DNA from 2 places in the Bradyrhizobium sp. FW305-F6 genome. Region 2 is predicted to be linked to the other one. Evidence: predicted binding sites of a transcription regulator. Region 2 holds the regulator's gene; the other holds the start of a gene.
The links. Region 2 encodes LexA, which represses DNA repair genes until DNA is damaged. Its sites were predicted from a motif close to TGTTCNNNNTGTGTTCNG; they were not measured.
Positions count from the first base shown of each region.

Region 1: the regulator LexA is predicted to act here: its motif matches at 1,480-1,497, upstream of recA (recombinase RecA).

Region 1 is NZ_JBYSYD010000003.1:43,068-46,482, forward strand. Features, by position in the region: gene AC3WLX_RS20520 (DUF2798 domain-containing protein) at 1-81, shown strand, start outside; gene AC3WLX_RS20525 (hypothetical protein) at 605-778, opposite strand; gene recA (recombinase RecA) at 1,589-2,677, shown strand; gene AC3WLX_RS20535 (hypothetical protein) at 2,783-3,415, shown strand, end outside.
Region 2 is NZ_JBYSYD010000001.1:23,134-26,548, reverse strand. Features, by position in the region: gene AC3WLX_RS00125 (molybdopterin molybdotransferase MoeA) at 1-1,019, shown strand, start outside; gene lexA (transcriptional repressor LexA) at 1,196-1,897, shown strand; gene AC3WLX_RS00115 (hypothetical protein) at 2,284-2,718, shown strand; gene AC3WLX_RS00110 (ComEC/Rec2 family competence protein) at 2,845-3,415, opposite strand, start outside.

The DNA.
Region 1 (3,415 bases), on a different contig from region 2:
CTGGCGGCGCCCGCGATCCGCGCCTTCTCGCTGCGCCTGACGCAGGAGGAGCGGGACCCGCGTGCCGGGCGGCAGGCATGAGGAATCGCTATCGGAGACCGAGACGGCCTGACCGCCGGCGGCATCAGCCGCCCGCGGGTGCGACGATCGAAGGCCTCAGACTGGCCCCGCGGCCGTCCAAATTTGGACATCCGCTCGCACCACTGCCGACATACCCGTCGGCAAGATTTCATCCGTTCGGCGCAGCCATGGGGGAAACGTGGCCCGCCGATAATGGGGTGGCATCATGGACAACGTAGAGCGGTCATTCGCCGCCGCGACGGCGGCTGGCTTCCTTGTGCTGGTGATCGGCCTGGTGCTGTTGGCGGTGCTGTAGGCGACGGCCCTGGCGGCAATGCAACCGCGCCGGACGAGCGGCGCACGCCCGCCTTTTCAAAAAGGTGGAAACAACCCCATGCACAGTAGGCCGCCGGGAAAATTCCCTGCATAGCCAATAGCTTAATATTGGTATTTAGATACCTATCCGCGGTTTCGTCTCGCAGTCTGCGGTCGAAGCCAGGCGCCCATCCCAGGAGGTTGCGCGCCTGGGTTCCTCCTGACGGGCTCAGTTGATCCTGATCTCGTCCAAGGGCAGATGGAGCTGGGCGGCGCGCTCTTCGCGGTCCTTCCTGCGGAACTCGTTCTCCTTGCGCTCGAACTTCACCATCTCCTCGCGCGCTGCGTCGAGCAGGGGCTTGCGCCCGATCGTATCGTGATGCGTGTTGTTGTTGTCCGTCATGACCTGAGCTTCCCAGTGTTGCGGTCCCACCCCACAGAAGGCCGAAGACCGCGAAAAGGTTCGGTGCCGCAGGATTACGGAAACATGACGGCGCGCCGGCCGCGCGTCGTTGAGGCAGGTCATGTTCGGCCGCCTGTGTTGCAGGCAAACCGCCGTCGGCCGCACGAATGGGAGCCGCTGACATCCGGGTGGTGTCCCATTGGGGCAGCCATGCCGAATTCTCACGCCAAACGCCGGCTGTCAGAAGCTCGGTGAGCCTGGGTGCGACTGTTGCTGACACGGGCGGAAACGGCCCTTGAAATCGGGCCCGCCAGCTGAATCGGCCTTACTCGCTCCAATACAGGCGCTTGCAGGTCGGGCAATCGTAGACGTTGACATGACCGTTCTTGCGAACGTCGAGAATACGGGCGCGGAATCTTGTCGGTGTTCGGCAATCGTCGCACCGAGGGGTGCGCTCGGTGCTGGTGTGTTCCGCCACTTCCATTGCCCCGGATCCTCGTTGACAGGCGGGAGCGCGCGACTCTCTCAGCCACCGACGCCCCGATAAATCGTTGCCGGTGATGAGAAGGACGGTGCCCGTAAATTACGCAGCCAACAATAACATGCGACAGGCTCGCACAGGTTGCGGTCTGAAGTTGAGAAAACGAACCAGGGCACGGGTCAGAACGATTTAGCCAGATAGGTGCAGGAGAAATCCGCAAAAGAACATATTGCGAACTTAGAACAAATAGGGTACGTTGCTTTTATCGCCGAGCTGCCTCGCAACCGTTTGTCCCTCACGCGAATCCTCGCCATAAGGAGCACGACCCAATGTCCGCAACTGCCCTGCGTATCGTCGAAGGATCCTCCATGGACAAGAGTAAAGCTCTGGCCGCCGCGCTCTCCCAGATCGAGCGCCAGTTCGGCAAGGGCTCGGTGATGAAGCTGGGCAAGAACGACCGCTCCATGGACATCGAGGCGGTGTCCTCCGGCTCGCTCGGGCTCGATATCGCGCTCGGCATCGGCGGCCTGCCCAAGGGGCGCATCGTCGAGATCTACGGGCCGGAATCCTCGGGCAAGACCACGCTGGCGCTGCACACGGTGGCGGAAGCGCAGAAGAAGGGCGGCATCTGTGCCTTCATCGACGCCGAGCACGCGCTCGACCCGGTCTATGCCCGCAAGCTCGGCGTCAACATCGACGAGCTCCTGATCTCGCAGCCCGATACCGGCGAGCAGGCGCTGGAAATCTGCGACACGCTGGTGCGTTCGGGTGCGGTCGACGTGATGGTGATCGATTCGGTCGCGGCGCTGGTGCCGAAGGCCGAGCTCGAGGGCGAGATGGGCGATGCGCTGCCGGGCCTGCAGGCGCGTTTGATGAGCCAGGCGCTGCGCAAGCTGACGGCCTCGATCAACAAGTCCAACACCATGGTGATCTTCATCAACCAGATCCGCATGAAGATCGGTGTGATGTACGGCTCGCCCGAAACCACGACCGGCGGCAATGCGCTGAAATTCTACGCCTCCGTCCGCCTCGACATCCGCCGCATCGGTGCGATCAAGGAGCGCGACGAGGTGGTCGGCAACACAACGCGCGTCAAGGTGGTCAAGAACAAGCTGGCCCCGCCCTTCAAGCAGGTCGAGTTCGACATCATGTACGGCGAGGGCGTCTCCAAGATGGGCGAGATCCTCGATCTCGGCGTCAAGGCCGGCATCGTCGAGAAGTCCGGCGCCTGGTTCTCCTATGACAGCCAGCGCCTCGGCCAGGGCCGCGAGAACTCGAAGGCATTCCTGAAGGCCAACCCCGACATGACCGCCAAGATCGAGACCGCGATTCGCCAGAACTCCGGCCTGATCGCCGAACAGATCCTGGCCGGCACCCCCGAGCGTGACGCCGACGGCGAGGAGCCGGCGGACGAGTAAGCCTTAACGCGAAAGTTTTTCGCGAGGAGCGGGCACTGAGGACGTTGAGTTGCCGACGTCTTCGGTGCCCGTTTGGTTTTTGCGTTGCGTCGATCAGGTGGGGCGATGAGGCGGCTGATCTTGACCGGCTGGGGCGGGGGGAGTGATCTCGCTCGATCGGGTTTGGCGGAGATCGTCATCCCGTTCCATTTTGAGTTTGAATGGGGACCGCTCCCGTACGCGGAGAAGCTCTCAGCTTATTTGGCTGCCTACACCCCAGAGCTTGGCCATGCCGAACATTGGTCGGATTGGGTCAGCTGGCCCCGGGGCGCCCAGGGTCGCAAATTGTCGCTGGCTGAGTTTTGCGAGCCGTATGATAAGATCGAACTCTGGTTCGGAGCGGCTCCCCGCGACCAGCTGCAACTGGCCTGGTTGCTCGATCACCTCGGCAGTTATCCCGCACTGACACGGAAGCTCGGGCTGCGATTGCTGGGCTCCGACCTGTTTTTCAGCCCCGATTATGATTTCGCCAAGAGCGCGCCTCATATTCCTGTCGTAGGCGTCGCTGCGGAGGAGTTCGAGACTGCCACGTCGGCGTGGTCGGCCTATCGCGCGCCAACGCCCGAGGCTTGCATGGATTTGCTTCACCGCGATCTGAGTGCTCTGCTGATGCTGCGGCCGGCTCTGCTCGATCTGCTCGCGGAACTGCCGTCACCCCGGACCGGGCTTGGTGCGACAGAGATGCGATTTCTGGAGATG
Region 2 (3,415 bases):
CGATCAATTCCAGGCTTAATGTGACCGGCGAGGTCGCAGCCGGCCGTCCGTTCGCCGGAACAGTCGGCCCCGGCGAAGCCGTGCGAATCTTCACCGGGGGCGTCATTCCCGACGGCGCCGACGCGGTGGTGATCCAGGAGGACACCGTCGCGGACGGCAGCGGCGTCACGATCAAGGAGGCCGCGATTCCCGGGAGGCACATCCGCCCCGCCGGCGTCGACTTTGCTGAAGGCGACGTGCTGCTGCGCAAGGGAACTCGTCTCACCGAGCGCGATCTCGCGCTCGCCGCCGCAATGAACCACCCGCACCTTGCCGTCTGCCGTCGTCCGAAGGTCGCGATCCTCGCCACCGGAGACGAACTCGTGACGCCCGGCACCAGGCCGGGACCCGGCCAGATCGTCTATTCCAACGGCTATGCCCTGCATGCGCTGGCGCGCAGCGAGGGCGCCGAGACCATCGACCTCGGCATTGCCGCCGACACGCTGGAATCCACGTCCGCGGGCATCCGCCGGGCCCGCGAGCGCGGTGCCGACATCCTGGTCACGACCGGCGGTGCGTCGGTCGGCGACCACGACCTGGTCCAGCAGGCGCTGAGAGACGAAGGCATCGCGATGGCGTTCTGGAAGATCGCGATTCGGCCGGGCAAGCCGATGATGCACGGACGGCTCGACGCCATGCGCGTGATCGGCCTGCCGGGCAATCCCGTCTCATCCTACGTGTGCGCCTTCCTGTTCATGGTGCCGCTGATTCGTGCGCTGTCGGGCCGCTCCAACATTCGTCATCAAAGAGAGCGCGCCGTGCTGGGCCGCGACCTCGGTGCCAACGACCAGCGCGAGGATTACCTGCGCGCACGCCTGGAGCTGCGCGAGGACGGCACACCCGTCGCCGTCCCCGTCAATCATCAGGACTCTTCGCTGCTTGCGAATCTCGCTGCGGCACAGGTACTTCTCGTGCGCGCACCATTCGCGCCGAAGGCTGAGGCCGGCACGCCTTGCGAGGTGCTGCGGCTTCCGGTCTGAGCTCCGGGCCCGCACGTATTCCGCGAGCCTCGCCCCGTTCACCGTAAATTAAGCAGTTGCGGAACACATATCGAACATATAGGGTCCGTTCATGATTTGTTTCGAGGATGTAGCGGCTTATTGCCGAATTCATCGTCTCGGAATCGAACGACATCAACCGGGGGACTTAGGTCGAGATGTTGACGCGCAAACAATACGAGCTTCTGCGGTTCATCAGCGAGCGTCTGAAGGAAAGCGGCGTGCCGCCGTCCTTCGACGAGATGAAGGATGCGCTCGACCTGCGCTCGAAGTCGGGCATTCATCGCCTGATCACGGCGCTCGAGGAGCGCGGCTTCATCCGCCGCCTCCCCAACCGCGCCCGTGCCATCGAGGTGATCAAGCTGCCCGAGCTCCAGGCCGCCGCCGGCAATCGCCGCGGCTTCACCCCGAGCGTCATCGAGGGCAATCTCGGCAAGGTGCGCGCGAGCTCCAGCCCGCCCGCGGACGAGGGTGAACGGCCCGTAGCGGTGCCGGTGATGGGTCGCATCGCGGCCGGCACGCCCATCGAGGCGTTGCAGACCCGCAGCCACACCATCAGCGTGCCGCCCGACATGCTCGGCTCGGGCGAGCATTATGCGCTCGAGGTGCGCGGCGATTCGATGGTCGAGGCCGGCATCCTCGACGGCGACATGGCGCTGATCCAGCGCAACGAGAGCGCCGATACCGGCGACATCGTGGTCGCGCTGATCGACGACGAGGAGGCCACGCTCAAGCGCTTCCGCCGCCGCGGCGCCTCGATCGCGCTCGAGCCTGCCAATGCCGCCTACGAGGTGCGCATCCTGCCGCCGAACCGCGTGAAGATTCAGGGCAAGCTGATCGGGCTCTATCGAAAGTACTGAGCTTATCGAGCACGCCGCGCGCTTTCGACCGGCACCCTCGCTCCAAGATTGGAGCGGACGCTTCGTCCGCTTCGGCTGGATGGTCCCTCTGGTTCTGCGCTGACTGTCCGGCCCCTCCTTCTGCGCGACTTCCTGGTTCGCAAGCGCAGGCGTGCAGTCATTTCGCGCCAACCATCCGAGTTGATGCCGGCCGTCGCTGATCCGCGCTGCCGAATGCATCGACGCGCAGTTTGTTCCTAATCGCGCCGAGAAAGATAATGTGATCGCGTGCTGCGGACGCGAGCCGCAGATTTGCCCATAACCAAGCAGAGCGTCGCAGGCTCACTCTGAGAGAGGCCTGCGCCTCGAAGAGACGCGGGTCGCCATCTTCGCATGAGGAGCACCCGATGTGTGACTATAGCCTGCATGCCGTCGCGACACGCCCCGCCGAAGTCGGCGAGACGATCGTCACGACAACCTTCCGCGGCACCTCGACGCGCGGCTTCGCCTCCGCAGCCGATCTCTCCGTCGCGGTCTGCCTGCTGCCGGGAACGGAGCTCGCCTTCGCCGACAACGTCCGCTACGACAATCGCTGGATCTGGACGCGCACCGTCAACTCACGCGTCGGCAAGTTCGGCAAGATCGACCCGCACATTCCCGATCGGCATCACGATGCGATCGAATTCCCCGACGGCAGATACGTGCTGGTGACACAGCTCGTCGAAGGCCAGCGCGCAACCGTGCTGCAACTGCCAGTGACCCAGGCGGTGGGCGAACGCGAGCACAAGCCGCAGATCGTCGCCGACACGCGGTCCCCGATCGCACGCCAGCCGATCGGCTGATCGGTCGAGGCCCCCGGCGGATCGGTCGAGGGCCGGAAGTTGAAATGCCATCGCCGGCCGAGGCCGGCGAGATGGTATGGTTTGCGTCCTGCGCAGTCTCGCCGGACCGCCGCCCCGCATCGATCCTCAATCGTCAGCCTGCAAGTCGGTCTCCGATGGCGTTGCATCCCGGCTGCGCGGCGCGACCGTCCTCGGCGCAAGGTTGCCGTCGAAATCGCCTTCGCCGGCGCCTGCCGGCAGCCAGGGGCGACTGGCGCCTCTCGCCCTCACCGCCTGAACGGCAAAGCCGTCGCCACGCTGCGTCAACGCCAGCGCGCCTTGGCTCGCAAGACGCGGCCTGTCGACGACCATCGCCGCGCAATCGGGCGGCGCGGGACGCGCCGTCACCACCAGCGCCGCGCGGCTGCAATCGTCGGCCAGCGCGTCGATGCGCAGGGACAGCGCGACCAGCCGTCCGTCCGCGAGCGGCGTCACGCAGCCGGCCTCGTCACACGACACACCGTCGGCCAACGAGGTGCTGCCGGCATCGCGCGGATCGGCATCGGCCGCCAGCCACTGCTTGAGCAGGAAGCTGTCCTTGCTCGCGCGGATCACATGCAGTCGGCCGTCCCTGCCCCGCACGGCGACGCTGGCACCGTCCCCGGCAATCAGGACGTCTGGCTGCCGAACCGACAAGCCCCAGGCGATGGACACCAGC